DNA from 4 places in the Methyloradius palustris genome. Region 2 is predicted to be linked to each of the others. Evidence: predicted binding sites of a transcription regulator. Region 2 holds the regulator's gene; each other region holds the start of a gene.

Region 1 (7,456 bases), 440 kb from region 2:
AACACAGCTATGCGTTGTTGCTCAAGACCGAAAGACTTGATCACGCGCACGCCGTTCACGCCTTCGCTGAGTTCCTGGTTCACTTTGTCATAGGCTGAACCCACAACGCGATCCAGCTCAACCAATTTATTGGTTTGCAGGACGAAAATACTAATGCCAGATAAGGTGAAAAATAAGGTACCTAAGCCTAACCACGAGTGATACCAACTCAATAGCCCAACAGAGACCAGCACCCACAAGCTGGCTTCAAATACCTGTCGCCAGAAATTAATCAGTGCATCACGAACCTTGTCGGCATCACGTGTAGTGCGGGTGACGATTTCGCCCATGCCGTGTTGCCAGTGGTAAGCAAGGTCAAGCCGTTGCACTTGCAGCATGATGCGCTCACGCAAAATGTAGAGCAGTTGCTGGCCGATAATCAGCGACATCACGCCGCCTAGATATTGCACAACACTGCGACCAATCGCGACCACTACCATCAACACCAGCCAGTATTTAGCCAGGCTTAAATCCAGGCTACCATCTGCCGCACGGCTAATCATTTTTCCTGTTTGCACATCATGAATAATCTTGCCCACCAACCATAACTGCCAAGCCATGCCGACATTCACCAGAACGAACAGCAGCGCGGTGATAGAGAATTTGTATGGCATGTAACGATAGAGCGCCAGACAACGTAATAAGGGGTTTTTCGACATATTCAATCAATCAAAGATTGTGCGTCAGCACATAAAGCAACGCTAAAAACATAAACAACCTGACAGATAGCGCGCTAAATGTCAGGTTGTTTCTTGAGTAACTAACCACCAATATTGAATGTACTGTTTGCGTTTGCAGCACTTTTCTATGGTGGGTTAGTGTATTGCCAGTTAGAAGCGTAAGGTCACTGAAATGCCAGCAGTTCTTGGGTTTGCCCAATAAGTAGCGGCTCCCGTTGCTGCAACTGCGCCAGCTCTTGCACCAGGCAATGCATGGTTGTGGTAATTCTCATCCGTCAGGTTGTTCACATAACCAGTGACAGCAATGCGATCTTTTGCTGTGCTATATGTCACGCGGGCATTGACGATGGAATAAGCTTCCTGATTCAACAGTGGGTTATTTTGTGGATCAACAAAATAGAACTGATCGCCTAGGTAACGCCAATCACCTCCAACGACTACTTTGCGACCATTATCCAAAGGAATCTTATAATCGGCGGCAAGCAGGCTGCTGAAATGCGGTGAACGAACAAACTGGTTACCGTCACGATTACCGCCACCGTTTAAGATGTCGAAGTCATCAAACTTGGTTTCCAACAGCCCGATATTGGCGTTGATGTGCAAGTTATTGGTAGGTAGGGCTTCTACTTCAAACTCAGCACCATTTACATGTGAACTGGTCACGTTCTGAAGGTAAGAAACAGGAGTAGGACTGCCTGCAAGTGCGCCAACAATATTTACTTGCGCATTTTTATAGTCGTAATGGAAGACGTTAGCATTGAAATTCAAACGACCATCCAGCCATTCAGATTTATAACCTAACTCATAAGAGTTCAGGTTTTCTGGGCTCAATGTATTGAGTGCCGCAGAAGTAGTCGCTGCCGTATTGAAACCACCCGATTTAACACCGTGTGCAAATTTGAAATACACACGGTCTGTTGGGGTCAATTTGTATTCAGGTGTTAGATCATAAGTGAGTGCATCCCATCTTTTAGTCTCGGTGTCAGTAAAAGTACTGGTCTGCCCTACGATTGGATTGCCATAGGTACCCGTGTATGAATTCCACCATGATGCAAGATTGCTCCAGCTCGCACCGCCAGCAGCATTATTCAATCGGTTCAGGTCAAGTTTCTTTTCTTCAGTTGTCCAGCGCAAACCCAGTGTGGTATTGAACTGTTCAGTAAAGTTATAGGTGCTACTACCAAAAATCGCATAACTTTCAGTCTTGTGATTGAACGTGGTCAGGCTGTAGGCAGTTGGCGCGGTGCTTCCAGCTTGGGCAGGAACAGTGCCATTGGGTAGTCTTGCACTAGCAGAATAGGAGTCAATATCTTCTTTAAAGAAGTGAAAGCCTGTCAGCCAATTCAAGCGATCTTCACGTGGTGATGCCAAGCGGAACTCTTGTGAAATCTGGCGGCTTTTAGCATCGTTATAAGTCCGACCAATTTCTAGCGGTGTGAAGTCAGAGTCAGCTTGTGCAACGTTACCGAAATCTTCATAGCCAGTGATCGAGGTCAGTGCATATTGACCAAGTTGCCACTTCAAGTTTAGTGAAACGCCGTTTTGTGTCGTTTTGCTGGTGTCAGGCGCATTGGTGCTGACATCATTGATATTGGTGCTCGGAATATAGCCATTGATATAAGCGCCACCCACCCCTGTGCCAGTGACAGTTGTAATTGCCCCATTTGTTTTGTAGTTGCGGTAATGCACGTTTAACAAAGCCTCAAGATCAGGTGTTAATTCAAACAGTAATTGACCGCGAATCGCTGAGTCGGTCAGTGATCCGTCTTTCTGGTTTTTGAAGACATTGGTAAAACGACCATCCTGATTTTCATCATGCACAGATAGGCGGCCAGCAATGCGTTCATCAATAATGCTACCGCCGATTGCCCCTTCGATGATTTTGTCATTGTAGGTGCCATAGTCGGTCTTGAAGTAGTTGTCGTCGCCTGAGAAAGTTGGTTTTTTGGCAAGTACGTTAATCGCGCCGCCAGTTGTATTTTTGCCCCACAACGTGCCCTGTGGACCACGCAATACTTCTACACGGTCGATATCAAATAATGGGAAGCCCGTAGCACTGGCATTACTGATATACACATCATCCTGGTAAAAACCAACGGGGTTCGGGAAGTCAATTTGTTGCTGACCAGCGCCAACACCACGAATCCACCAACGTGGTCGGCCATGCTGTTGTGTACCAGCTGACGCATTCGGTACGTAGTTCAACACTTCACTAGCAGAGCGGCCTATGCCTTTATCCAACAACTCTTTACCATCCAGTACGCTGATAGAAGTGGCAACATTTTGCGCACTTTCTTCACGTTTTTGCGCAGTGACGACTACGCTGCTTAAGCGGTTTTCATCCTGGGCAGCAGGCTTACTGGCACTGCTTGAGCTATCTGCTGTTGCGCTATCGGTGCCGCTCTTTTGCTCTTCTGTGGCAGGCTTATCTTTCACATCATCCGCTGCATAGAGCTGGGTGGTAAATAGTGTGCCTGCCAGCGCGCCGATAATTGCTGTGGCTATGGGCTTTTTAATGAAAATGGATGCAACACTTGCAGCATCTTTTTTATCTGTACGAATTTTAGACATGGTTTTCCCTGTAATTTTATAAAGACTTCTCCACACCTTCAGGTGTTGACGTCTTTAAATGGCAGGTTCCATGCCAAATTTATAAATTGGCGATTTATAAATTTAATACTTTGATTATTAAATACTTTTTATGAGTTGGTGACTAAGTCGGCTGATTGTTAACTGAGGTGATAGTGTTTTTCCTACAACAATTGATTGTGTGGTTTTATAACTTATGTTGCTAAAACAACACATGGATACAGTAATTTCTTCTTTGCGTATGCTCATATCTGATTGTTGGTTGAGCAACAGTTTATGTTGTTGTAGGAGCAATATTTTTTCTGGGGGTTGTTTCAGCGAGCGCTCATCACTAACTTTATTTTTTTAGTTATTAATGAATAGAAACAAACAATTAACATTGTTTATTGTGTGAGTTTTATGTGTAGCTTACTGGCAAGTAACTCCTCAATTGACCTTGGCATGCAGCTTGCGCTATGCCTCCTGTCACTATTAACACATAACAGGAGAGTATTCATGAGCACACAATTATCAGAGATTGACCTGATTTCCTATGTAGATGAAGCCAAGGCGGATGCTATTCATGCCTTTAACGTATTGCGCGATAACGGCACCTTGTCCGCTAGCCTTACTTTTCACGTCAGCCATAAAGTACCCGGCCACGATAAGCTATTAACCATCCGCTTTCCTGGCGGCCTAGCACGAGACCAAACACCGACAATCAGCATTACCAACTTTTCAGACGAAAAGAATCACATCCTTAATGAAACCCGTCTGGATGCGGATACCGCCATTCATATCCACACCAACTTCCTCTCAGCCTGGTCATTGGCACACAAGCCGTTTCCTATTCTTTATGTAGCGGCAGCACGCCACTTGTTGGCACGTGAGATTCCTAATCACTTAGATCGTACCCGTAGTGTCCTTGATGTCATTACTGAACGTCTGGATAAGCATCCTGAATTAGCACCACCCCCTGCATTGCTTGAATCAAACGGTGGTGTGAATTTTTGGGGTAAGGGCATTATTAGGACTGCTGAACTGATTCTCTTTGTGGAAGAGGCAGCACGCTATCAGGCAATCGCCGAGCAAATAGGCGGCGCGCAACACTACACGCCAGGCGCGCTAGAAGTGCAGTGGAAACGCACTGGCCTGCTGGAGAAAGCCAAAGCTTACAGTGGGCGTTATCTTGAAGATTTAGTCTGATTCTTTGGCTAATTCTCACGTTTGTTCAGGTCGGGCTAAATGCCCGACTTTTTATGTGTAACAACACAGTTCCTATATTAAATACACCGAGGCCGCATTATGTCCGATAGCAATCAACGCATTACCGAATACGATATCAACCCGATTTTCATCCAGCGCTGGTCACCGCGTGCCTTTACTGGCGAGGCCATTGATGAATCGTTGCTGTTTAGCCTGTTTGAAGCTGCCCGCTGGGCACCTTCTGCCAATAACTCACAGCCATGGCGCTTTATCTATGCTAAGCGAGATTCGGCACATTGGCACGCATTGCTAGGCTTGACCAATGAAAACAATCAACGCTGGGCTGCCAAAGCGGGTGCTATCGTTGCGTTGATATCCAAGACTAGCCATATCCGTAATGGTGAAACCGAGCCTAGCCCATTGCGAAATCACTCACTGGATGCAGGGGCTGCATGGACCAGTCTGGCTTTACAAGCCTTGTATGCTGGGTTGGCGACACACGCCATTGGTAGCTTTGATCGTGAAAAAGCGAGAGAGGTACTCTCTATCCCAGAGGGCTTTCATATCGAGATACTCATTGCCATCGGCAAGCAGGCCGAGCGTGATAGCCTGCCTGCTGACTTGCAGGCCAGGGAACAACCAACGCCAAGGCAGTCACTCAGTCAGTTTGTTGCTGAAGGCAGTTTCAGTTTCAGGGAATAACACTCTCTGAGAAAAGTTGCTGCAGAAACATTTGCCGAGAATTTCTACAGAGCTAGTGTTTCTCAAGCAACATTTCCTGCTTATTTACATCTAGCCAGCCATGTTTCCTTACTCCTAATATTTTTTAATAAAAGTTAATAAATTCAATAATTTAATTATTTATATCGTTCATTTTCGACTCTCTTTTAGCTGGTGGCACGAATTCTGCCATTCATCTGATATGTAAAAGCCTGAGGAGCAGGGTAATGACGATAGAATTTTTCTGGCAATTGCCAACCGCTGGCGATGGTCGTTACGCAGATGCAAAAAGCCATAAGCGCGGCGAGCGCGATAAAGGCGGTGCAGCGTATTTTGGTCAAGGCGTGACAGATCCACGCGGGACACAATATAACTACTTTGACCATTTACACCAGATTGCCAAGGCGGCAGAGTTGGCGCATTTTGATGGCATACAGGTACACAATGATCCTGAAGGCGATGAAAGCTGGATAGTCGCTGGTTATCTGACGCGCAGTACCAAGAACCTTACCGTGCTGACTGAGTTTGATGCTTCACGCGGTTCAGCCGTCTATGCGGCAAAAAATGCGGTGAGTTACCAGCGTTTCAGCAATAGCCGCTTTGCCTGGCAGATTTCTACTGGCGGCGATGAAAAGCAGCGCCATCGCGATGGTGATTTTGTGGATGAGGCCGATATCAATCCACGGATTGAAGAGTTTTTGACGGTAGCCCGTAACGTAATTACGCAGACTTCATATAGCTTCAAGGGCCGTTTCTTTGAAGTGCTGGAAGGTGGTTTCAAAGGGCCTTTATCCAATCAAAAAGTACCTACAGTCTATCTGGCTGGCAATACGGCAGATTCTTATGCGCTGTCAGCGAGACAAGCCGATGTGCACGTGCTGGACGCGGGTCATCTTGATCTGGTGCGGGCGGATGCCTCCAGGCTACATACTCTAGCAGCGGCTGAAGGCCGCCAGTTACGCATAGGTCTGCGAATTGACCTGCTTGCTCGCGAAACCCAAGAAGAGGCCGAATTCGATGCCAGGCGCTATCTGGAACAAAGCGGCGGCCAGCGTGCTTTCGGCAACTCAGCATTATGGAATGGCCTGACCACCAAACAGAATGGTGCTAAGGCGACACTGGTTGGTAGTTTCGAACAAGTGGCCGAGCAGCTCATTGCTTATCTGGATGCAGGCGTCAGCAGCTTTATTCTGTCTGCCATCCCCAGCCTGGAAGAAGCTTATCGCATAGGCGAAAACGTGCTGCCAGCGCTGCATGCCCATATTCAAGCCACGCAACAGCGTGCTGCCTAATCAAGTCAGGAGTTAACAATGGCAATCGATATTTTTTGGCGTATTCCTACCCATGGCGAGCCTAGCTCACTACGCAACAAACTACAGCATAGAGGTGATTGGTCACAACAGCAGGGCGACCATGTAGTGCATAGAGGCTTAGTCGCAGGTGGTGGTGACGATGGATTCAATTCACTCGACTACATTGCAGAAGTCGCCAGAGCGGCCGAAATTTCAGGCTTTCATGGTGGTCTTATACCATCATTCCCGATGACGGATGAGCCTTGGGCTATCTCTTCATTCCTTGCACGTGAGACCAAGACTTTCCGTTTCATGATCGCCTTTCAGCCTGGCTTCCTTAATCCAGTTGTAGCAGCGCGCATGACAGCCAGCCTGCAACGCGCAACTGGCGGACGTGCTTTATATAACGTGATTACTGGCGGTGGTGGCCCTGCTCAATTATGGTGGGGCGATGTTGCGCCGCATGATGATCGCTATGCCCGTACAACCGAGTTTCTTGATGTGCTGCGCGGCCTATGGAAAGGCGGTTCATTCTCGCACCATGGCAAGTTCTACCATATTGAAGATGGTGGTTTGCCAGAAGCATTGTTAGGCCAAGAATTCCCTGAGATTTACTTCTCAGGTTCATCTGATGCGGCCTTAGCTTCAGCCTCCAAACATGCTGAATACTATCTTTCATGGCTTGAGCCTTTCGATCAACTCCGCGATAAATTCAATCGCGTAAAAGAACGTACCGATGCACTTGGTCGCAAGATTAAATGCGCTGTTCGCGTAGATATCATTGCCAGAGCTACAGAAGAAGAAGCCTGGCGTGAAGTGCGCCGTGGCTTTGAAAGTCTGGATAGTGAAGCAATCGCGCGCTACAAAGCTTTTGTCGGCATGTCTGGAGATTCTGTAGGCGCAAACCGTCAACGCAGTGCTACGCCTAAAGAGTTCAAGAGCTATGAGGAA
Region 2 (7,456 bases):
GAGAAAATCCAGTTCCCGCGCAAAGGCCTCAGCACATAAAGCAGCAGCAGGTACTTCTATCATGCCGCCTACTTCTATATCTTCATCAAAAGGTAATTTCTCGGCGCGCAAACTTTGCTTAGCACGTTCAAGTATCTGCAGGCTTTGGCGCAATTCGTTGAGCGATGACAACATGGGTATCAATATCTTGATATTGCCGAAATGTGAGGCCCGTAAAATAGCCCGTAGTTGAGCCATGAAGATTTGCGGTTCTGACAAACACAGTCGAATCGCGCGCAAACCCAATGCTGGATTGGTGCAGGTACGCACCACATCGCTATTCATTTCTTTATCCGCGCCTAAATCCAGCGTACGGATGGTCACTGGCAGGCCTTTCATGTCCTTGGCCACTTTGCGATAAGCGATGAATTGCTCTTCTTCATCGGGCATTTCACGGCGATTCATGAAGAGGAACTCGGTGCGATAAAGCCCTATGCCTGTTGCACCTGCGGCTTTTACCTGTACTACGTCCTCTGGTACTTCAATATTGGCATGCAATTCAATCGCTGTACCGTCCATGGTGACTGCTTTATTGAGCTTGATACGCTTGAGCTTTTGCTCTTCGAGCTCCCATTGCTCTTGACGTAGTTTGTATTCCTCCAGCGTTTCGCTACTTGGGCTGACGATCACAACGCCTTGGCTACCATCAACAATAATCAGCTCGCCGTCACGGATCAATTCGCGTGATTTTTGCAGGGCGACGATGGAGGGGATATTCATGCTGCGCGCGAGAATCGCCGTATGCGAAGTAGCCCCGCCTACATCGGTAATGAATGCAGCGAACTGATGCTGCTTGAACTGGATGGCATCTGCGGGTGAGAGGTCATGTGCTACCAGAATAATCGCGCTTTCCTGGGCCTTGATTGACACTTGGCTGGGGTGGCCAAGCAAGACCTTGATGATACGTTCCACCACTTGCACTACGTCTTGTTTGCGCTCGCGCAGGTATTCGTCTTCGATTTTGTCGAACTGGGCAACAATTTCTTCCATCTGTTGTTTGAGTGCCCACTCCGCATTGCATTGCTCGCGTTTGATGATCTCTTTTGGCGTTTCGGCCAAGCTATGGTCGGCCATGATCATCAAATGCGTGCTGACAAATGCGCTAAGCTCTGCGGGGCCGCTAGAAGGCAGTTCTTTGCGTATGGTTTCAAGATCGTGCTTGACGACTTTAAAGGCTTTTTCCAGGCGTTTTATTTCGTCTGCGATCAGATTGTTCGGTACTTCGTACTGCACTACTTCAATCAATGCATTTGAAACTAGGTGCGCCTGACCAATGGCAATCCCGCGCGAGACGCCGACGCCATGCATGGTAAAGCTGACTTTAAAGGCTGGTTTCATAGATTATTGATGATTCAAATTAATCATTAGTATTATTCTGGCTCACCGAATCGGTTATTGATGAGCGCTACCAAAGCATCCATCGCAGGCCGTTCTTCTTTGCCATCTGTCTCAAGCAGGATTTTGCTGCCTTTACTGGCTGCCAACATCATCACACCCATGATGCTTTTTGCATTGACACGTCTGTTGTTGCGTTCTATCCAGATTTCACAGCTATCAAACTGACTTGCTGTCTGGGTAAGCTTGGTAGAAGCACGTGCGTGCAAGCCTAATTTATTGATGATTTCTATTTCTTGCTTGATCATGATTGCTTACATGCTTCCTCTGTAAAATGAAAAACACCTTCACGTCCGCCACTCAAGGCTTTTTCAACCAGCTTGCCGAGGTCGCCATTACGATAGGTCAATGTGCGCACTAGCATGGGCAAATTCACCCCCGCAACACCTTCTACACGCCCTGGCACCAATAATTTGCCAACGATATTACAGGGCGTGGCGCCATAAATATCAGATAGAATCAACACACCATCGCCCTGATCCAAGTCTTTAACAAGTTGCAGCGCATCAGGCAACACAGTCGCTGGATCATCATGCATGCCTATGCCTACTTGCCCCAGCAGCTCTGGTTTCTTTCCCATCACATGGGTAGCACAGTGAATCAGGCTTTCAGCCAGGTTGCCGTGGGAGATAATCAAAATACCAATCATGATAATTCCTGTTTTATCTTACTTGCTGCAGTTGAAATTGTTACTGCTAAAGTTCTCGATGCCGAATCTGTACTTTATAACTGTTTTTAAAATACTTACCCAACTGCTCTACAAAATACACAGAGCGATGTTGCCCACCCGTGCAACCGATAGCTACCGTAAGATAGCTACGGTTATCACGCACAAAGCATGGTAGCCAGCGCTCTACGTAGCCTTGAATATCGGCATACATGGCAGCCACAGCTTCTTGCTCGGCAAGAAACTTGGCGACAGGTTCATCCTTGCCTGTGAGTGGGCGCAGCACGGGGTCGTAATGTGGATTGGGCAGGCAACGTACATCAAATACAAAGTCAGCGTCTAGTGGAATGCCATGTTTAAAGCCAAACGACGCAAACATTAAAGTCAGTCCACTCTCTTCCATGGAGACAAAATCCTTTACCCAGCTACGCAAGGTATTGGTACTGAGATTGCTGGTGTCCATCCTATGACCCAGCTCAGCTAGTTGGCTTAATAGTTCGCGCTCGTGGGCAATACTTTCAGCCAGCGTTTTTTCTTCGTTACTTAGCGGATGGCGACGACGGGTTTCGCTAAAGCGTTTAACCAGGGTTTCGTTGTTTGAATCCAGAAACAACAGTTGAACATCAATGCCTTGGGCTTTGAGTGCCTGAATATTCTCGGGTAGCGTTTCCAGCGCTGCGGTACGGGTATCAATGCTGATAGCCACGCGGTCATGATGGGCTATACCCAGATGTTGGGAGATTTCGGGTAATAAAGTCGCGGGCAGGTTATCAACGCAGTAGTAGCCGCTGTCTTCCAAGGCTTTCAGTACAATACTTTTGCCTGAACCAGAGAGCCCTGTGACGATGATGAGTTGCATGGTTTATTCAGTCGCCTGTGCTTTGCGCAGGCTGCGATTGATCTCGCGATGTTGCCGCTGCATAAACTGCTTGGTGCCGTTAATACCGCGCAGTAGCAGCATGTGATTACGCACAGCAACTTCTACCAGTACAGCAATGTTGCGGCCTGCGGCGACGGGAATCATGACTTTGGGTATTTTTACGCCGAGTATTTTTTCGTGATGCGATTTGACTTTCAGGCGATCCAGTTTCTCTGGCATCACCAGATCGGCCATCTCAAGCTGGATAATCAAGTCCAGCGGTTTAGTAGGCTTGACAGCGTTATCGCCAAACAAGGCGCGAATATTGAGGATACCTAGCCCGCGTACTTCAAGAAAATCCTGCAACAATGGCGGGCAACGTCCTTCCAGACGGTCGGGCGCGATACGGAAAAAATCAACGATGTCATCTGCCACCAGTCGATGTCCGCGCGAAATGAGCTCAAGCGCTAACTCGCTCTTACCAATGGCTGGGCTACCTTTAATCAATATGCCAAAGCCCTGAACCTCAATAAATACGCCATGTGCACTGGTAGATTCAGCCACGGCCTGTGCCAGGTAATGGCTCAATACGTCCATCAAGCCAGGGCTTTGTAGCGGCGAAGTAAATAGTGGGGTTTGAAATTGATCCGACGCATCGTTCAATTCTTTAGGTGGTTTTTCACCATTGGCAACAACGACTGCAGCTAAATCGGTTGAAAATAAATTTTGAATCGCTTGGTGTAACTCTTTGGATTTCAGGCTGCGCAAGTAATCCATTTCAGCACAGCCCAGCACTTGCACGCGATTGGGATGTACAAAATTCAGATGGCCTATTAAGGCCAGTGAGGGTTTAGTGACAGTTTCGCTGGTCAGCAGGTTATTGCCGCCATCGAGCCCTGATACCCAAGTCAGTTTGAGGTTACGGCGGGTATCGTTATAGAGTTGATTTACACTGATTTCAGCCATGATTGAATCCATCATGGAACATAAATAGAAGATACTGCTCGGCAGCAAGCACAGACAAAACCTGTTGATCTGGTAATGATGGCTTGTTTTGCATGCCGCTTGCGCCTCGCAGTTTTATGGTGTGCAAAAGTTTTATGGAATCACTAAACTTTATTCAGTCGCCTGATGTTTCAGAGCGCCATTGGTTTTGTGGTGATCGCCTTGTTTCTCTTTGTGTTTCAACACTTGGCGATCTAGTTTGTCACTCAGCGTATCAATGGCGTGATACATATTCTCGTCACTGCTTTCGGCGTGCAAATCATTCCCCGGTACGTGCAATGTGGCTTCTACTTTTTGCGCTAGTTTAACTACGCTAAACGTGACTTTCACGTCTATGACATGGTCGAAATGGTTGCTGATGCGCGCGAGTTTGCTCTGGACGTAGTCCCTTAGTGCAGGGGTGATTTCCAGATGATGGCCAGTAAGATGCAGGTTCATGATTGACTCCTTCATTAGTAAAATCACAAATCCTAAATGGATTTGCGCTGGTTAGCCGCGGGTATCGAGAGAGACTCGCGGTATTTTGCAATGGTGCGTCGTGCCACCATAATTCCTTGCTTACTCAAAATATCAGTAATCTGGTTGTCTGATAAGGGTTTTTTCGCATTTTCTTCGCTCACCATTTGCTTGATCAATGCGCGTATCGCAGTGGCAGAGCAAGCGCCGCCAGATTCGGTAGATACATGGCTACCGAAGAAATATTTAAGCTCATACACACCACGTGGTGTAAGCATATATTTTCGTGTGGTGACGCGAGAGACGGTGGATTCATGTAAACCCAGTTCATCAGCGATTTCACGCAAAACCAGCGGGCGCATAGCGACTTCACCATGCTCGAAAAAGTTACGTTGTCTATCTACAATCGCTTGTGAGACCCGCAAAATCGTCGAGAAGCGCTGCTGGATATTCTTGATCATCCATTTCGCTTCTTGCATCTGGCTCATCAGGTATTGGCTGGAGCTGTCACGATTGCGCTTTAAAATACCTGCATAAAGTTGGTTGATACGTAGCCTAGGCACTACTTCATCATTTAACGTGGCGATCCATAAGCCTTTGACTTTTTTGACCAGAATTTCATGCTGAATATAGTGGTCGGAGCCGATTTTTGTAAAATCGCTACCAGGGCGAGGGTTGAGCTGCGTGACCATGAGCTGAACTGCGCGTAATACATCGTCATCGCATTGCAGGGTTTTACGCAGCTTCGCGTAGTCTCTGCTGGCCAGTATGGGTAAGTGTTGGAGTGCTACATTGATCGCCAAGCCCAAATGCGGCGTATCTTCTGGCATTGCTTGCAGTTGTAATGCCAGGCATTCGGCTAGGCTACGGGCGCCTACGCCAGGAGGATCTAAATGCTGGATGTGTTTGAGCGCGGTTTGTAGCTCTAGCAGATCAATTTCGAGCTCATCAGGCAGTAATTCCAGTAGTTCTTCTAATGGCTGTTCAAGATAGCCATCATCATTAATGGTATCAACCAGCAACATGGCGAGCGTTTGATCCCGCTCTGAGAATTGCATCAATTTAAGCTGGCTGATCAGGTGTTCACGTAAGGTAAGAGAGACAGACTCCTGAAAGCTAAAGTCGTTTTCGTCGTCATTGCCTGCGCTGTTGTCTTCCCAACGATTACCGCTGGAAAACTCAAAATAGTCATCGCCGTATTCTTCCTGACGTGCGGGCTCATCAGTGGCTGGAATCGATGTTTCCTGCACCGTGTTGTTTGGCACAAAAGCTTCTGCTTCCAGATCAACAGGCTGGTCAGTATTGGTGGTGCGTTCAAGCAGGGGGTTTTCTTGCAGCAAGGTTTCTAGCTCTTGATTCAACTCTTGAGTTGATAGCTGAAGCAAGCGAATAGACTGCTGCAACTGCGGTGTGAGCGCCAAATGTTGCGAAAATTTAAGTTGTAGGCTTTGTTTCATAATTAATACGCCGCCTGCGCTGATTACAGGCGGAAATCCTTACCGAGATACACTTCTCTGACGCTATCGTTATGAATAATTTCACTGGGTTTGCCAGCCGCAAATACGCGCCCGTCATTCACAATATACGCTCTATCGCAGATGCCGAGGGTTTCGCGTACGTTATGGTCAGTAATCAGTACACCAATATTGCGAGCGCTCAAAAAACGGATGATCTTTTGAATATCCAGCACAGCAATCGGGTCTATGCCGGCAAACGGTTCATCCAGCAAAATAAAGCTGGGATTGGTTGCCAAGCAGCGTGCAATTTCAACACGGCGGCGCTCGCCACCAGATAAACTTACCGCCATATTGTTGCGAATATGCACAATGTGCAGCTCAAGCAGCAATTCTTCCAGCCGCTCAGCCATCACTTGAGGGCTCATTTTTTGCAGCTCTAATATCGCCATGATATTTTCAGCGACTGTCATCTTGCGGAATATTGACGGCTCTTGTGGCAGATATGAAAGGCCGAGCCTGGCGCGCTGATGAATAGGCAAGCGGCTCAGGTCTTTGCCGTCTAGCAAGATACGGCCGTCATCCAGTGAGACCAGCCCCACCATCATGTAAAAACTGGTGGTTTTTCCTGCACCATTGGGCCCGAGCAACCCGACGACTTCACCACTGTTCACATGTAGTGAAATATCCTGCACCACCGTGCGGGATTTATACTTTTTGCGCAGACCTTCTACTACCAATTCACTCATGTATTTGCTAAAACTTTCTCAAAACTTCTTAATTATTCAGGCCTGGTTTTATTCAGTCACAGGTTTTTTGGGTTGTATCACTGCGCGGACTCGGCCGTTAGGCGCAGAGGGCGTAGCCACCTGTGAGCCACCACCTAATACTTCAGCATATTCTGCATTGGCGTCATACATGATGTAATCGCCATGAATCACATCATCGCCGCGCTTCACTGAGGCTTGCGTATAAAGCTGTACTTTATCCATACGGCCATCGTACTCAATGCGTTGACCGTTGCCTTGCATATATTCAGCCTTGCCTTCCATTTTTTGCTTGAAAGTGCTCGGCATGCCTGTCGAAGTGCTGTGCTGAAAGCCATCTTTATCTTCACGCACAATCAGCTTATCGCCACGAATCTCCAACGTGCCCTGGGTCAAAATCACATTGCCCGTGTAGGTGCTGGTTTTCTTTGCATCGTTCACAGTGACTGTATCGGCCTCAATATCAATCGGTTTCTGCCGATCGGCCTTTTCAGCAAAGCTGGCGGATGACGCCAATAAAAATAATGACGCCACTAACAGGGTGGGCGACAGACTAAGGTGTGGCTTGTTCATATTGTCTCCGAATACGGGGCTTGTTTTGAGCAGGTGCTGCCTGATTATTCTGTGCGTTACTATTATTGTTGCTTTTAGCTTTGTTAGTGCTGGGTTTAGTACCAGCTTGTTTAACTTGTGGTTTGGCGACTGCTTTCTTTGTGACCACTACTTTGTTGTCTTGTTTGGCCTCTAGCACTGCTTTGTCTGCAACTGCCTTATCCGCAAGTCCTGGCCTTAAATAATGCACATGTACGTTTTT
Region 3 (7,456 bases), 1.0 Mb from region 2:
AGATAAATCACTGCCGGGGAATAGTAATTCAGCGGCTGAAACTTCATAATTTGGGTAGAACACCACTTTAAGTCTATCGCCTACAGCAGGGTCTTCATTGACAATGACTGCCACATCATTGATCAGGCGAATAATCTGCTTGGCCATCCAGTAACCAGGAGCAGCCTTACCACCAAAAATGACGGTGCGGGGGGCAGCATCATTAGCTTGACCTGACCGAATACGGTTATACAGCGTGATGACATGCAACAGGTTTAGTAACTGGCGTTTGTATTCGTGAATGCGCTTGATTTGCACATCAAACAGGCTATCTGGGTTCAACCTGACACTCGTGAGCTTTTCGATACGCTCGGCCAAACGGACTTTATTGGCGTGCTTGATGTCCCTGAATGCTTTACGGAACACGGCATTTTCTGCCAACGGAGTCAGGGCGCTAAGTTTGGACAAATCACTGTGGAAATCACTGCCTATCTTGCTAGTCATCAATTTAACCAGGCCAGGATTACATTGGTTCAGCCAGCGGCGAGGCGTAATGCCATTAGTAATGTTGATGAACTTGCCTGGATAAATTCGGTTGAAGTCATCAAACAATATGGTTTTCAGTAACTCACTGTGCAACGCTGCAACGCCGTTCACGGTATGACTACCAACAATCGCCAGATGTGCCATGCGCACGCGGCGGCCATGGGTTTCATCAATAATGGAAACGCGTGTGAGTAAATCAGTATCGCCAGGGAATTTATGGTTCACCATCTGCAAGAACTCATAATTGATCTTGTAGATAATATCCAGATGGCGTGGCAATAAACTACCAAACAGCTCTACAGACCAGGTTTCAAGAGCTTCTGGCATCAAGGTATGGTTGGTATATCCAAATATCTTGACGCCCAACTTCCATGCATAATCCCACTCTAGATGGTGAATATCTACCAATTGGTGCATCAGCTCAGCGACCGCGATGGCTGGGTGTGTATCGTTCAGTTGAATCGCGACTTTGTCAGGTAATTTATCCCAGTCGCTATTTTTCAGCAGGAATAAATGAATAATGTCTTGAATGGCCGCAGACACAAAGAAATACTGCTGCTTGAGTCTTAACTCACGGCCTGAGGCTGAAGTATCGTTAGGGTAAAGTACCTTGGAGATGCTTTCCGTATCATTACGCCCTTCAACCGCTTTTTCATAATTGCCATCATTAAACTGGCGCAGATCGAATTCTTTGGTTGCCTTTGCTGACCACAGGCGCAAATTGTTCACGGTTTGCGTGTTATAGCCGGGAATTGGTACATCGTAGGCCATCGCCACCACAGACTCATAATCTACCCAGTGGTACTTAGTTGCACCCTGCTTGTCGTGCACCTCAACCACTTTGCCGAAGAACTTGATGGTATGGGTATGCTCAGGGCGCTGGAACTCCCATATATTGCCGTAGCGCAGCCAGTTATCTGGGTTCTCAACCTGCTGGCCTTTTTCAATTGACTGCCGAAACATGCCGTACTCATAGCGAATGCCATGACCAGTACCTGGGATATTCATTGTCGCCATTGAATCCAGGAAACAGGCGGCCAAACGGCCTAAACCACCGTTACCAAGCGCAGCATCGGTTTCCATTTCAACAACGTTTTCAAGGTTATGCCCAAGGTCGGTCAAACCCTCGCTAACTTTGCCATCAATGCCCAAATTCAGTGCGGCATTTGAGAGCATGCGCCCGATTAAGAACTCCAGTGAGAGATAAAACACACGTTTAGGGTCACGCGCGCGATTCTCGTCACGGGTTTTTACCCAGCGCTCCATCACGTGATCACGCACTGTATGTGCTGCTGCAGAGTACCAGTCACGCCGCGTAGCATTGTCACTGGTTTTACCAGATGAAAATACCAAGTGATTCTGCAAGGCCTGCACAATAGGCGTTTGCTCTGATGTAATTACGGTATTGGCTGATTTTTTGGAAGTAGCTTTTGCTTTTGGAGTGGTCATAAGCCGATTCTTTCGATATCAATTCACAGAACGAAAATGACACCAGACCCGTCATGGCCAGCGCTGTATGGCAGGCTAGGACAAGTTTGTGATCACGCAGAAAATCACTGAAACAGATGCTTTGAATAAAGATAGCTTATTCAGCAGTCGTTGTCAGCTAATCTAGCAAAAAGCAGGCCGTAGAATGGAGAAGTATTGGGGATGTACTGAGTTAAGAACTGAAAGTTAGGCCAGCCAGTAAATCTAGCCTGACCTAACTTGTTATTGCGAATTGCCTGATGCGTTAGGCTGGCTAACAAACCCTAGTTTTTTAATGCCTGCATTTTGTGCATCTGCCATGATTTCGGCCAGCGCCTGATAACGCGTGTCTTTATCTGCACGGATATGCAGCTCTGGTTGAGGCTCTTGCTTAGCGGCCTGTTTTAAGCGCACTGTTAATTCACCTTGCACCAGCGGCGAATCATTCCAGTAAGTCTTGCCATCTTGATCAATCGAGATTGAAACCACGTCTGGCTTTTCAGGCAAAGGCTGGCTACTTGCCTGTGGCAAATCTATCTTTACCGCATGTGTGAGCAAAGGTGCCGTGATAATAAAAATCACTAAAAGCACCAGCATGACATCGACTAATGGCGTGGTATTGATTTCCGCCATTGGCGCTTGCTGTTTGCCCGCGCTAAAACCATTACCTGACCCTATCATGCATTCACCTCTTTAAGATGTGCAGCGCTTTGCTTGCTTGCTTGATTTCCTGAGCTTGTATTAGGCGCAACAGTAAGTGCAGTGCCCATAATAAGTAAGGTGTGTAAATCATGAGCAAAGCTTTCCAGCTGACCCAGCAGCACGCGATTGCTACGCACTAACGCGTTGTAGGCAAGCACTGCCGGAATAGCAACCGCTAAACCCATTGCAGTCATAATCAATGCTTCACCCACTGGACCAGCGACTTTATCAAGTGTTGCCTGACCGCTCAGACTAATACTGGCAAGTGCATGGTAAATACCCCACACAGTACCAAATAAACCAATAAATGGAGACACACTACCAACAGAAGCCAATACTGTAAGGCCTGATTCAAGCGCTGCACTTTCATCCGCAATATTACGGCGCATGGCACGGGCAACAAACTCATCCTGATTGCAAGCATCGGCCAGCCGTTTTGCAGCATGTTTCTGATGATGCTCTGCGGCCTCAATTGATTGAGTGGCAAGCCTTGATACAGGAGTTGTACCTGCTGTCTGGTTTAAAGCAGATGCCAAAGTAGGTGCATCCCAAAATCTCTTGGTGAACGCGTTAGAGTTGTTGCGTAGTGTCACAGCCTGGTAGCTTTTTACAATAATCAAATACCAGCTTGCCACTGACATCGTCACCAATAGCAATGCAACCATCATTGAAACGGGGCCGCCGTCCGTAATAAATGTCAGTGAGTTAAATTGATAGCCGCTTTCCATGAAATTTCCTTGTATAAATGCTGAATAAATATTGCTTGAATATGGTGAATTACTTATCGATTGAGAATCTGACGGGCACCAGCACATAAGCACTCAAGGCCTGATTGTTCTTTTTTGCTGGCACAAAACGCCATTTTTTTACAGCTGTAATCGCTGCTTGATCCAAGCGTTCATATTGGCTACTTTTTTCAAGTTCAACGCTAGTGGCTTCACCTGTAGCGCTAACCAGAACCCGCAACATCACTTGCCCCTGCTCACTCAGACGATGTGATACTGGTGGATAACTGGGTGCAGGGTTATTTAGATAAGCAACCCCAAATTTAGGGGGCTCTACGACCTCTTCTTTTTGGGGCGATTTTTCCGTAGATTCACTTGATTTACTTTCGGCGACCTGCTGATCTTGCGGGGTGCTTGGCTTACTTTCCGTAACGGGGATTTCTTGCTTGATTGGATTAATGTTCTCTTGAGCTAACGGCACTGAGGAAGGCACATTTGTATGCGGAACAATTACCCTTTTCTCGACCACAGGCTTTTGCTTAACTATCTCCACTTTTGGTGTTTGTGCAGGCTGCTCATTCTGCAGTTGTGGGGCATCAAGCAGGCTTACCATCATGGGCGCTGCCGCAGGCATATCAATCTTATCTTTCTGCTGCGCGTGTATGACAAACATCAATATGCTCACATGCAGAACTGCAACTAACACCAAGCTTGACCATGAAAATTTCTGTGGTTGGCTTTCCGATAGAATTGCACTTGGCTTTAGCGCTTTGATATCGAAAGTAGGTAATTCACTTACCAATTTTGGCATGAGATGTAATTGGGGTTGACCCAGCATAATATTCATCATTATTTGGTTAGTATGAGCTTGCCCTGCTTGGTGATTCTTAATAAATACTCATCCTCGCCATGCACGATGGCGACTTCTTTACTGTCCGCGAATAACAATTGGGTACTGAGTTGGCGCTTTTGATTTAAAACAACCCTCTTGGTTCTGTCTAACTCAGATTGTGCTAGAGACGAGTTGACCAATTCTGTATCTAGCTGTTTTGCATCTAGTTGCTTTACTTGTTGAGTTGAAGTTTTTAATGGATTTATCATCTTAATGAAGATGATAATAATTCTCATTTGTAATGTCAACCAAAAAATATAGTGTATGCATATAGCTATATGCCGTTACTTAGCTAATATATATCCCGTCTATATCTGCCAGTATTAGTTAAGTTTGCTAAAATATGATCCCCAACAATATCCAAAAGCACACGGTGCACTTCAGGCGCCATGCCTTTTGCGCTACCGCAGATAAAGATAGCCGCACCATCATCAAGCCATACTCTTAATTCATCCGCTGCCTGTTGTATTAAATCCTGCACATAGATCGGTATCGCCTGATCACGGGAATAAGCAATATCAAGTCTCGTCAGCACACCCTCTTCTTGCAATGCCTGGAGTTCATCGCTGAAATAGGCATCGTAAGCTGCATTGCGCTCCCCGAAAATCAACCAGTGACGACGCTGACCTGCGGCAATACTGGCTTTTAGATGTGCTCGTAGCCCTGCGATACCCGTGCCGTTGCCAATCAGAATCAGCGGTATCGGCTCGGCAGGCGGATGAAACATCGGGCTTGGTCGCACTCTAAGCGCGATTTTATCGCCTATGCTGGCATATTCAGTTAACCACCCTGAACCGTGTCCAAGTTCACCGTTGGTATTACGTACCTGACGCACAACAAGCTCAAGCCCTTCGGCGGGCAAGGAGGCAATAGAATATTCGCGGTGAGATAATAGCTTCAGGCTCGAGGAGAGTTCAGACGTAGGGAGCTGTTTTAAAGCTTCAATTTCAGCAGCGCTGTGCGGTAGAAAACGTTCAGCCAACCATTCGCCCCAGGGCGTTCCAGACTCATTAGCCGGGGCATCGTGTTTTAGGCCCAGGGCATTCAGCAATGCTGCAACTGATCGCTCAGAATTGCGCGGACCAACTTCAACAATATCTCCCGCTTGCCATCCCTCATGAACTTCCAAAGCTTCAAGCTTGAGATGATAAACAGGCCCTCCCACGCTGCCTGGATTAAGAAGATGACGTTCTATCAAACGCCAGGATTGATAGGCAGGAGCACTCCAATCAGCAGCTTCTATCGTGTCCGCAAGCAGGCTGAGCTGCGATTGCCAGTGACGTAATGCCCCTGCATCGCCATTATCCACTTCCACCATATCGAACAGAGGCAAGGCATGACTTTGCTGTAGCCAATGATCAAGCGTATGCCCAAAGCCGCAAAAATAGGTATAGCGCCGATCGCCTAATGCCAGCAAACCATATTCAAGGGACTGTAGATTGGCGTCCCCAGACATCGTCTTTAACACAAAGTCTGTTGCATTATCAGGCGAGTCACCTTCGCCAGTCGTACTGACAATAAAAAGCGCGCGGCGATAATTAGCTAATTCAGATGAAGATACTTGATCCAGCGCCTTAACCTGTAAGCGTAAACCAGCAGCAGCCAAGATTTCAGCGGTTAGCGATGCCAGTTGCTGTGCATTTCCAGTCTGGCTGGCAAAAGCCACCAGCGTATCCGCTGTTTGCAATGTGGCCGAGTTTTCATTGGTTATCTCAGGTGTGCTAGATGCCAGCGCAAGACGGCGGCGGCGAATAAACCATATCGTCAGCACGAAATAGCTAACAACGATTAACAATGCAAGGAGTTGTCGGTTCAAGCTGCCCCCTCTGCCATTGCTAACAAAGCGGGAGAGGCATATTGCACGGGCTTAGCATCCTCAAGTTGCGTGACCTCAAGTTGAGTGAATAGTACGGCAATGCCACGGCGCGCGGCATAATCAAGCCCTGCACTAACACCCATCACCATGAGCGCTGTCGCTATTGCATCGGCGCGCATACAGGAACTGTGCAACACGGTTACCACGCAAGATGCAAGCACAGGCGAGCCAGTGCGCGGGTCTATGGTATGCGAATAGCGAGTACCTTCGTAATCGAAATATCGACGGTAATCACCAGAGGTCGCTATCGCCAAACCATGAAGTGCGGCAATAGTCTGTACACCATCTAGTGACGACATGGGATTTTCCAGTGCAACCCACCAAGGCTGCCCGTCTGGTTTGATACCAAAACCAGACAATTCACCACCCACCTCTACCAGAAAATTATTTACGCCTGCGTCACGCAAGTCAGCCGCAATCAAATCAACGCTATAGCCTTTGGCTATCCCCGAAAAATCCAGGTAGAAGCCACCAGGCTGCTTGATCTTGTTGTCTTTTAATTCAAGTCGGTGCCAGCCACATAAAGCCTTGGCCGCAAAAATAAGCGCCTGTGGAGGCAAGTTAGCTCTAACTGCGTCAGGCCCAAAACCCCAGAGATTGACCAAGGGACCTATCGTTGGGTCGAATGCGCCATCAGTATCTGAAGCTATTTCAAGTGCGCATTCAAGCACGTGGGAGAAATGGGCTGGCAAGTGATGCGAACTGCCAGCCAATCCGCTATTAAAACGGCTGATGCATGAATCAGCCTGCCAAGTGCTCATTTCAGTGACTACAGCCTCAATCGCATGAGCTACCAATGTAGTCACTTTCTGAGGGTTAACGCTGCCTTCATCAACCCATTTCACCGCCCAACTGGTGCCCATGGCATTGCCTGTCACTTCCAGCAGCTTTCCCACTGGCAGACGCGCAGGTAGCCCCGCCAATTGTGGCGGTATAAGAATACGGCGATCCAAGACTACTACTGCGGCATTACTTCAAGCGTCACGCTGTAAGAAAGGCTGCGTTCCTTGGCTTGCTTGAAGCTCACATTTTTATCCTTGAGCTCGGCATCCAGGTAATACATACCAGGTTGTGACCAATTCACTTTAACCTTACCTTGCTTGTCAGACTTGTAACGTGTTTCACCTAATGCATTACGGTAACGGCTTTGTCCACTGACCACTTCAATATCAACATCAGCCGTTGCCTTACCATCAACCAACACCTGAAACTCTGCTGGCTCGCCCATCACAAGATCATTTGGGTGCGTAATTGGCAGTATTTCAAGAC
Region 4 (7,456 bases), 480 kb from region 2:
GAGTGGCAGCTTCTATGCGACGACCACCCGTATGAACTAGGGCCTTGCTGATGAGTATTTTTTCAAACTCTTTGGTACGAGTTTCCAGGATTTCTTGCTCACCACGATTGAGTGCATCCATCACTTCAGAGGCAAGTGCTTCTTGCCATGATGATGCGCTGAGTGGTTTGGACCCATCTTCTTTAAGCTCTGGTGGTAAATCGGCTACATCAATATTTTGGCCTGGTGCCATGACGGTGAGCCAATGGCATACGTTTTCAAGTTGACGTACATTACCACTCCAGCTCATGGTGGCTAGGTAACGCAATGCTGCGGCTGAAGGTTGTTTTGTTTCTACTCCTAGCTCGTGCGCGCTATGTTGGAGGAAGTGTTTGACCAGTAATGGTACGTCTTCACGTCGTTCACGTAGTGGAGGTAGGCGTAGGCGAATGACATTGAGTCTGTGGAATAAGTCTTCACGGAAGAGTCCTAGCTTGACGCGCTCTTCAAGGTCTTGATGGGTGGCGGCGATAATGCGTACGTTGACCTTAACAGGTTGATGGCCGCCGACCCGATAAAACTGACCGTCGCACAATACACGCAAAAGGCGGGTTTGCAAATCGGATGGCATATCACCGATTTCATCCAAGAATAGCGTGCCACCATCTGCTTGTTCAAAGCGGCCACGTCTTGCGGCTTGAGCACCCGTAAATGCGCCACGTTCGTGGCCAAATAATTCGGACTCCAGCAAATCTTTTGGGATAGCAGCAGTGTTGATGGCTATAAAAGTTTTATCAGCGCGCGGGCTATGCCTATGTAAGGCGCTGGCAACGAGTTCTTTGCCTGTACCAGATTCACCGTTGATTAATACAGTGGCGTGCGAACGGCTTAAACGACCAATCGCACGAAATACTTCTTGCATGGCAGGCGCTTGACCAATGATTTCTGGCGTTTCTTCCGTATCTACGGTTTCAGTCGCCTGACGCATGCTTTCCTCTACTGCGCGGCGAATAACATCGATTGCCTGATCAACATCGAAAGGTTTGGCCAAATATTCAAAAGCGCCACCTTGAAATGCGGCGACTGCGCTTTCTAGATCAGAATAGGCTGTCATGATGATTACTGGGGTTTCTGGCAGCCGTTCTTTCAGCACTTGCAGGAAATCTAGGCCAGAGCCATTTGGCATGCGGATGTCGCTGACGACTACTTGCGGCTCATCATGATTGAGTGCATTCAGCGCTTCTGGCACAGAGGCAAAGGTTTTGAACTGCATGTCTGTGCGTGCCAGTGCTTTTTCAAACACCCAGCGGATTGATTTGTCGTCGTCGATGATCCAGATTGATTTCATATTAAGCCTATTGTTTCAGTCTAATGTTGCAGTGTTGATTATTGCCTTACGATAAACCCTTTTAAGGCGGTTGTTTCGATGGGTAGCAGGATAGTAAAGTTGGTATTGCCCGGCTGGCTGATGCAGTCGATCATGCCATGATGTTGCGTAATAAATGTTTGTGCCAGAGTCAGTCCAAGCCCCGTACCGCCATCGCGTCCAGAAACTAATGGATAAAATATACGCTCACGAATATCTGCTGGTATGCCAGGGCCATTATCAATAATCTGTAGCTTGATGGCGACACGGTAGCGCTTTTTGGCTAGCGTGACTTGCCGCTCAGCACGTGTACGCAATATGACTTCACCTTGGCCTTGCATAGCTTGTACTGCATTGCGTGCAATGTTCAATACTGCCTGAATGAGTTTTTCACGGTCGCCGATCAACTCTGGTAGGCTGGTATCATAATCACGTCTTACCCTGATGCCTTTGGGCGATTCTGCAAGTAATAGGCTGCGCACGCGCTCCAATACTTCATGTACGTTGGTAGGTTCATATTTAGGCACGCGATGTGGCATGAGCAGTCTATCCATCAAAGATTGCAGGCGGTCAGCTTCTTTGATGATGACTTGCGTGTACTCACGCAGATTGACTTGCGGTAACTCATGTTCCAATAATTGCGCTGCGCCACGCAAGCCGCCTAATGGGTTGCGGATTTCATGTGCTAAGTTGCGCAGCAACTCCGCATTGGCTTGTTGTTGAATCAGCATCCGCTCTTCACGTGCAATGCGCAACTGTTGATCCATTTGCTGGAATTCTAATAAGAGGCATGTTGGAGCTAGGTCAACAGGGGTAACAGTACAGGTCACAGCAATCGAGTTCTGGCGGCTGGTCGTGATTAAAAACTCATGCTCGCGAAACGGACTGTTGTTAATGATGGCATTTTCAACGGCCGAGTGAAGAATTTCACAATCAGGAAATACCTGAGAGATATTGACATCAGTAATCTGCTTGGCGCTTACGGCAAACAATATTTCTGCTGCCGGATTTGCATACACTACTTTACGCTCGGTATCGATCAGGATAACCGCGGTAGCAAGATGTTCTAGGCCTGTGAATGAAGAAGGAATTTTATGATCCATTAAGCTGGATAAGCAAAAGCTAGGCCAGAGGTTATGTTGTTACTGGATGGAATTCAGTTCTTTTTGTAGCAGTTTTATGTTCTGCTGGTGAGTATTGATCTCATCTTGCTGGCGTTTCAGGTTGTCATCAAACTGTGCGATTTTGGCAGGCTCTTTAATGTTATTCGCTCTCATAAACACCGCGTTTTTACTATCTTGATCATAACTTTTTTGCACGTCAGCAAGCGCTTTTTTTTCTGTATCCAGCTCAGTTTGCAAAATGTCTTTGCGTTTATCATCCCGCTGGCTTTGGGTTTTTTTATCAATTCTGGGGAAGTTGATTGGCGTGGCGGTTTTGGTACCATTATTACTTATGCCAGAAGTAGCAACGGGCGAGCTATCATCGCGCATGATGAGCTTACAATTCTTATAAGCTATTTTGTTCTTTGAGTCAGCAAATGCAGTTTGGCCTTTATCATCTACGCAGCTATAAATGTCTGCATAGGCACTAGGTATATATATACATGCAGTGATCAATACTGAGAGGGCTGACAATGATTTTTTCATGTACTTTAGTTTAGTTGAGAACCAATATTGAGGCAACGTGATTGCGGACTAGTTCGTGGAATAGCAGGGACTTGAGCAGAATAATAAAAATAAAAAAGGCGGGTTACCCCGCCTTTTTTATTGCTGTTGTTAGCTAGTTGCTAAGTTGATTCAATGCTTAGCAGCTATAGTACAAACCGAACTCAACTGGGTGAGGTGTTTGACGAAGCTTGGTGACTTCTTCCATCTTCAATGTGATGTAAGCGTCAATCCAGTCTTCAGAGAACACACCGCCGCGGGTCAAGAACTCGCGGTCTTTATCCAGATATTCCAGCGCTTGCTCAAGTGAAGAACAAACGGTTGGAATCAATGCATCTTCTTCAGGTGGCAGATGGTACAAGTCTTTTGTTGCTGGCTCACCTGGGTGAATCTTGTTTTGTACGCCGTCAAGACCAGCCATTAACAAGGCACTGAAAGCCAAGTATGGGTTAGCAATCGGGTCTGGGAAGCGTGCTTCAACGCGACGTGCCTTATCAGAATGTACAAATGGAATACGGATAGCAGCAGAACGGTTTTTAGCAGAGTAAGCCAATTTAACTGGCGCTTCGTAATGTGGCACTAAGCGTTTGTATGAGTTTGTGCCTGGGTTGGTAATCGCGTTCAAAGCACGCGCATGTTTGATAATGCCGCCGATGTAGTACAGCGCGAAATCACTCAGTCCAGCATAGCCGCTACCTGCAAACAGGTTCTTGCCATCTTTCCATACAGATTGGTGAACGTGCATACCAGAACCGTTATCACCAAACATAGGCTTAGGCATAAAAGTCGCTGTTTTGCCGTAAGCGTGTGCTGTGTTCAGTACTACGTATTTCAGAATTTGTGTCCAGTCAGCGCGCTTGGTCAGTGTGCTGAATTGTGTACCGATTTCACATTGACCAGCAGTTGCAACTTCATGGTGATGCACTTCAACAGGCACGCCCATGGCTTCTAAAGTCAAGCTCATTGCAGAGCGGATATCTTGCAATGAATCGACTGGAGGCACTGGGAAATAACCGCCTTTGATACCTGGGCGATGGCCTGTATTGCCGCCTTCAAATTTATCAGCAGATGACCAAGCAGCTTCTTCTGAATTGATTTTTACACCACAGCCACTCATGTCAACCGACCAGTTGATAGAGTCAAAAATGAAGAACTCTGGTTCAGGGCCAAAGTAGGCAGTGTCACCTAAGCCACTTGATTTTAAGTAAGCTTCAGCACGTTTTGCCAAGCTACGTGGGTCACGGTCATAGCCTTTGCCGTCGGTTGGGTCAACCACGTCACAGGTTAAAATCAGGGTAGGCTCGTCCATGAATGGATCGATATTTGCAGTTTCTGCATCAGGCATCAGTTGCATGTCAGAGGCTTGAATGCCTTTCCAACCAGCAATCGATGAACCATCAAACGCATGGCCTTCGGTGAATTTGTCTTCATTAAACGCAGAAACAGGCACGGTTACATGTTGTTCTTTACCACGAGTATCGGTGAAACGGAAATCAACAAATTTAATGTCGTTTTCTTTTACCATTTTCATTACGTCGGCGACTGCCATTTGGTTCTCCTGAGTGCAGTTGGGTGGAAAAATATGTCATGTTTTACTAGCATTAAACATGCCATTCAAAAAAGCTGGATTTCTATTCTCACACAGTTATTTAGAAAAGAAAATATCATTCAACGCACAAATAAAGTGCTATCAATAAAGCATGCGCACTTAAAAGGTGCGTTCAGCTTAGCCTTGATGCAGGGGCTTGCAAATGTAGCTATACTCTAAGGCCATCAAGGTTATTTAATTAAGCTAACTGCCTGCTCTACCAATTAGTTTAACTTAAAAACAATAGTAATTCGGAGTCACCATGAAAACCTTAAGTAGCATTTTAGAAAAAGCCAAGCAACGTGCTGAAGAAAACAAATTACCTTACGCGGGCGCATTAACACCAAGTGAAGCGCAGGATGTATTGACGCTAACCTCTGCCGCAAAACTGGTCGATGTGCGTAGTCGTGCTGAGCTAGAGTTGGTAGGCAGAATCCCTGCTGCGGTAGCTATCGAATGGTCATTTTATCCAGGCTGGCAAGCTAATCCAGACTTTGCAACGCATCTTGAAATGCAGGTGGATAAAGAGTCACTAGTCATGTTCATATGCCGCACTGGTGGCCGCTCTCACAATGCTGCCGTGTTGGCCAATCAGCTAGGCTTTGCTGAAGCCTACAACGTACTTGAAGGTTTCGAAGGGGCTGCAGAACCCGAGACTAAGCAGCGCGGAAAGATCAATGGATGGAAAGTTGCCGAGCTGCCGTGGACACACGGTTAATGCTACTAGTTTGATCATGCTGAAAAAATATGCAGTAATTGGTAACCCAATCGCACATAGCAAATCGCCACAAATACATCAGGCATTTGCTGAAGAGACGCATCTCAATATTGAATACACGCGAGTGTTATCTCCACTCGATGGTTTTGATGCTACAGTTCAAGCGCTGCAAGAGAATGGTTTTAAGGGGGCTAATGTCACCGTGCCTTTCAAGCTTGAGGCTTTCCGTATCGCTCAGCATCTAACAGAACGTGCGCACGATGCTGGTGCAGTGAATACGCTGATTTTTAATCAAGATGGTATTGTTGGCGATAATACGGATGGGGTTGGCCTTGTTCGTGACATTGAGCAGAACCTACATATTTCATTGGCTGGCAAGCGCGTGCTTTTGATTGGTGCGGGCGGTGCGGCTGAAGGGGTGCTACACCCCATACTCGAGCAAAAGCCGCAATTGCTCATTATTACCAACCGTACATTGGATAAAGCCTTGAGCATGATCAAAAAAGTGGTTGAGCAGGGTGAGCATCGTTATGTATCGGTGAATGCGCATGCCTTCGATGACTTAGGCGAACAAGCGTTTGATGTCATCGTCAATGCTACCTCTGCTGGTTTGAGTGATAGCCATCTGCCTCTCCCTGAAAGCATTTTTGCTCAAGGTGCCCTTGCTTACGAAATGATGTATGGCCGCGAAACGCCATTCATGCAATTTGCACGCGCTCATGGCGCTGAGGTGGCTGATGGCCTTGGTATGCTGGTTGAACAAGCAGCTGAGGCATTTTACCTGTGGCATCAAGTCAGGCCGAATACAGCGCCTGTGATTGCTAGTTTCAGGGTATGACTTTCAAGCAGTTTTTATGGCGTAGTCTGATCGCGCTGCTGGTCTGGGTTGTGCTGTACCAACTCTGGATATTTGCGCATATCTGCTGGTGGGTGAACCATGACCCCTCATCCAGCGCATTCATGGAAACCCGTCTTGAAGTGATGCAGGAAGACAACCCGGATGTGGTGCTCAAACATCAGTGGGTCGATTACAGGCGTATATCCATCAACCTCAAGCGTGCGGTGATTGCATCTGAAGATTCAAAATTCATTGAGCATGAGGGCTTTGATTGGGATGGCATGCAAAAGGCTTTCGACAAGAACATGAAAAAAGGCAAGATCGTCGCTGGCGGCTCTACTATAAGCCAGCAGCTTGCCAAGAATCTGTTCTTATCTAGCAAGCGTACGCCTTGGCGCAAAGGGCAGGAAGCCATTATTACGCTTATGCTTGAGCAAGTGATGACCAAGCAACGTATCTTTGAGATATACCTGAATGTGATTGAGTGGGGTAATGGTTTGTTTGGTGCTGATGCCGCTGCCAGGCATTATTTTCAGGTAAGTGCCAGCAACCTAAACGCCTATCAGGCTGCAAAACTTGCGGCGATGATCCCTAATCCCAGGTTTTACGATAAGCACCAAGGTGCACGCGGACTAGCCAGAAAAACTGATATTATTCAGGCACGAATGAATCAGGTCACTGTGCCTTAGTCAGCGCTCGCTGACAGTTGTGTTTTAGGGTTCTAATACCAATGCCGCTAGTTTGCGGGCAAATGGTGCAACTATAGTGACAGCAGGGAATGCAATCACCCAAGCGGTAGCAAACGCCCGCATCCAATGGTAAAAGAAGTCTGAATTAAGCCCTGTAAGCAAGGCGGTAAGCACGCCTGACATAATAAATGCCATCATCATGGACATAAAAAATGCAAATGTCAGGAGCTCATATTTCCTAGGTATTTTCATCGTACTATTCTCGTCGAACTGTTTTCTGGCTAAATCGTTTACAGCATCAGTTTAAGATATTTCCCAGTATAACTATCTTCACTTGCGGCAACCTTTTCAGGAGTACCTTCTGCAATCACCATGCCGCCCCCATCTCCACCTTCAGGGCCCATGTCAATCAGCCAGTCAGCCGTTTTGATCACATCCAGATTATGCTCGATGATCACAATCGTGTTGCCATGATCACGCAGTCTGTGTAATACATCTAAGAGCAGTTGAATGTCAGCAAAGTGCAGGCCAGTGGTTGGTTCATCCAAGATATAAAGCGTGCGACCAGTATCTCGTTTAGATAACTCAAGTGCTAGCTTCACACGCTGTGC

Evidence for each region. Region 2 encodes sigma-54, which starts transcription at its own class of promoters, with help from an activator protein. Its sites were predicted from a motif close to TGGCACNNTTCCTGCT; they were not measured.
Region 1: a site for sigma-54 is predicted at 5,389-5,404, ahead of ZMTM_RS03050 (LLM class flavin-dependent oxidoreductase). Genes of this name have one in related genera too.
Region 3: a site for sigma-54 is predicted at 2,139-2,154, ahead of ZMTM_RS09490 (glycogen/starch/alpha-glucan phosphorylase). Genes of this name have one in related genera too.
Region 4: a site for sigma-54 is predicted at 4,610-4,625, ahead of glnA (type I glutamate--ammonia ligase). Genes of this name have one in related genera too.

Annotation. Positions count from the first base shown of each region.
Region 1 covers NZ_AP024110.1:624,826-632,281, reverse strand. The annotation lists gene ZMTM_RS03070 (ABC transporter ATP-binding protein) at 1-698, opposite strand, end outside; gene ZMTM_RS03065 (TonB-dependent receptor) at 870-3,290, opposite strand; gene ZMTM_RS03060 (class II aldolase/adducin family protein) at 3,804-4,493, shown strand; gene ZMTM_RS03055 (nitroreductase family protein) at 4,593-5,195, shown strand; gene ZMTM_RS03050 (LLM class flavin-dependent oxidoreductase) at 5,441-6,505, shown strand; gene ZMTM_RS03045 (LLM class flavin-dependent oxidoreductase) at 6,524-7,456, shown strand, end outside.
Region 2 covers NZ_AP024110.1:182,575-190,030, forward strand. The annotation lists gene ptsP (phosphoenolpyruvate--protein phosphotransferase) at 1-1,377, opposite strand, end outside; gene ZMTM_RS00900 (HPr family phosphocarrier protein) at 1,410-1,682, opposite strand; gene ZMTM_RS00905 (PTS sugar transporter subunit IIA) at 1,679-2,083, opposite strand; gene rapZ (RNase adapter RapZ) at 2,130-2,960, opposite strand; gene hprK (HPr(Ser) kinase/phosphatase) at 2,964-3,926, opposite strand; gene hpf (ribosome hibernation-promoting factor, HPF/YfiA family) at 4,077-4,403, opposite strand; gene ZMTM_RS00925 (RNA polymerase factor sigma-54) at 4,436-5,878, opposite strand; gene lptB (LPS export ABC transporter ATP-binding protein) at 5,902-6,624, opposite strand; gene lptA (lipopolysaccharide transport periplasmic protein LptA) at 6,673-7,215, opposite strand; gene lptC (LPS export ABC transporter periplasmic protein LptC) at 7,196-7,456, opposite strand, start outside.
Region 3 covers NZ_AP024110.1:1,965,639-1,973,094, forward strand. The annotation lists gene ZMTM_RS09490 (glycogen/starch/alpha-glucan phosphorylase) at 1-1,974, opposite strand, end outside; gene ZMTM_RS09495 (ExbD/TolR family protein) at 2,236-2,673, opposite strand; gene ZMTM_RS09500 (MotA/TolQ/ExbB proton channel family protein) at 2,670-3,422, opposite strand; gene ZMTM_RS09505 (energy transducer TonB) at 3,472-4,230, opposite strand; gene hemP (hemin uptake protein HemP) at 4,269-4,547, opposite strand; gene ZMTM_RS09515 (sulfite reductase subunit alpha) at 4,604-6,127, opposite strand; gene ZMTM_RS09520 (FAD:protein FMN transferase) at 6,124-7,140, opposite strand; gene ZMTM_RS09525 (DUF4198 domain-containing protein) at 7,146-7,456, opposite strand, start outside.
Region 4 covers NZ_AP024110.1:2,499,627-2,507,082, reverse strand. The annotation lists gene ntrC (nitrogen regulation protein NR(I)) at 1-1,327, opposite strand, end outside; gene glnL (nitrogen regulation protein NR(II)) at 1,366-2,448, opposite strand; gene ZMTM_RS12105 (DUF4124 domain-containing protein) at 2,488-2,994, opposite strand; gene glnA (type I glutamate--ammonia ligase) at 3,152-4,561, opposite strand; gene ZMTM_RS12095 (rhodanese-like domain-containing protein) at 4,863-5,318, shown strand; gene aroE (shikimate dehydrogenase) at 5,335-6,156, shown strand; gene mtgA (monofunctional biosynthetic peptidoglycan transglycosylase) at 6,153-6,845, shown strand; gene ZMTM_RS12080 (DUF2798 domain-containing protein) at 6,870-7,097, opposite strand; gene uvrA (excinuclease ABC subunit UvrA) at 7,136-7,456, opposite strand, start outside.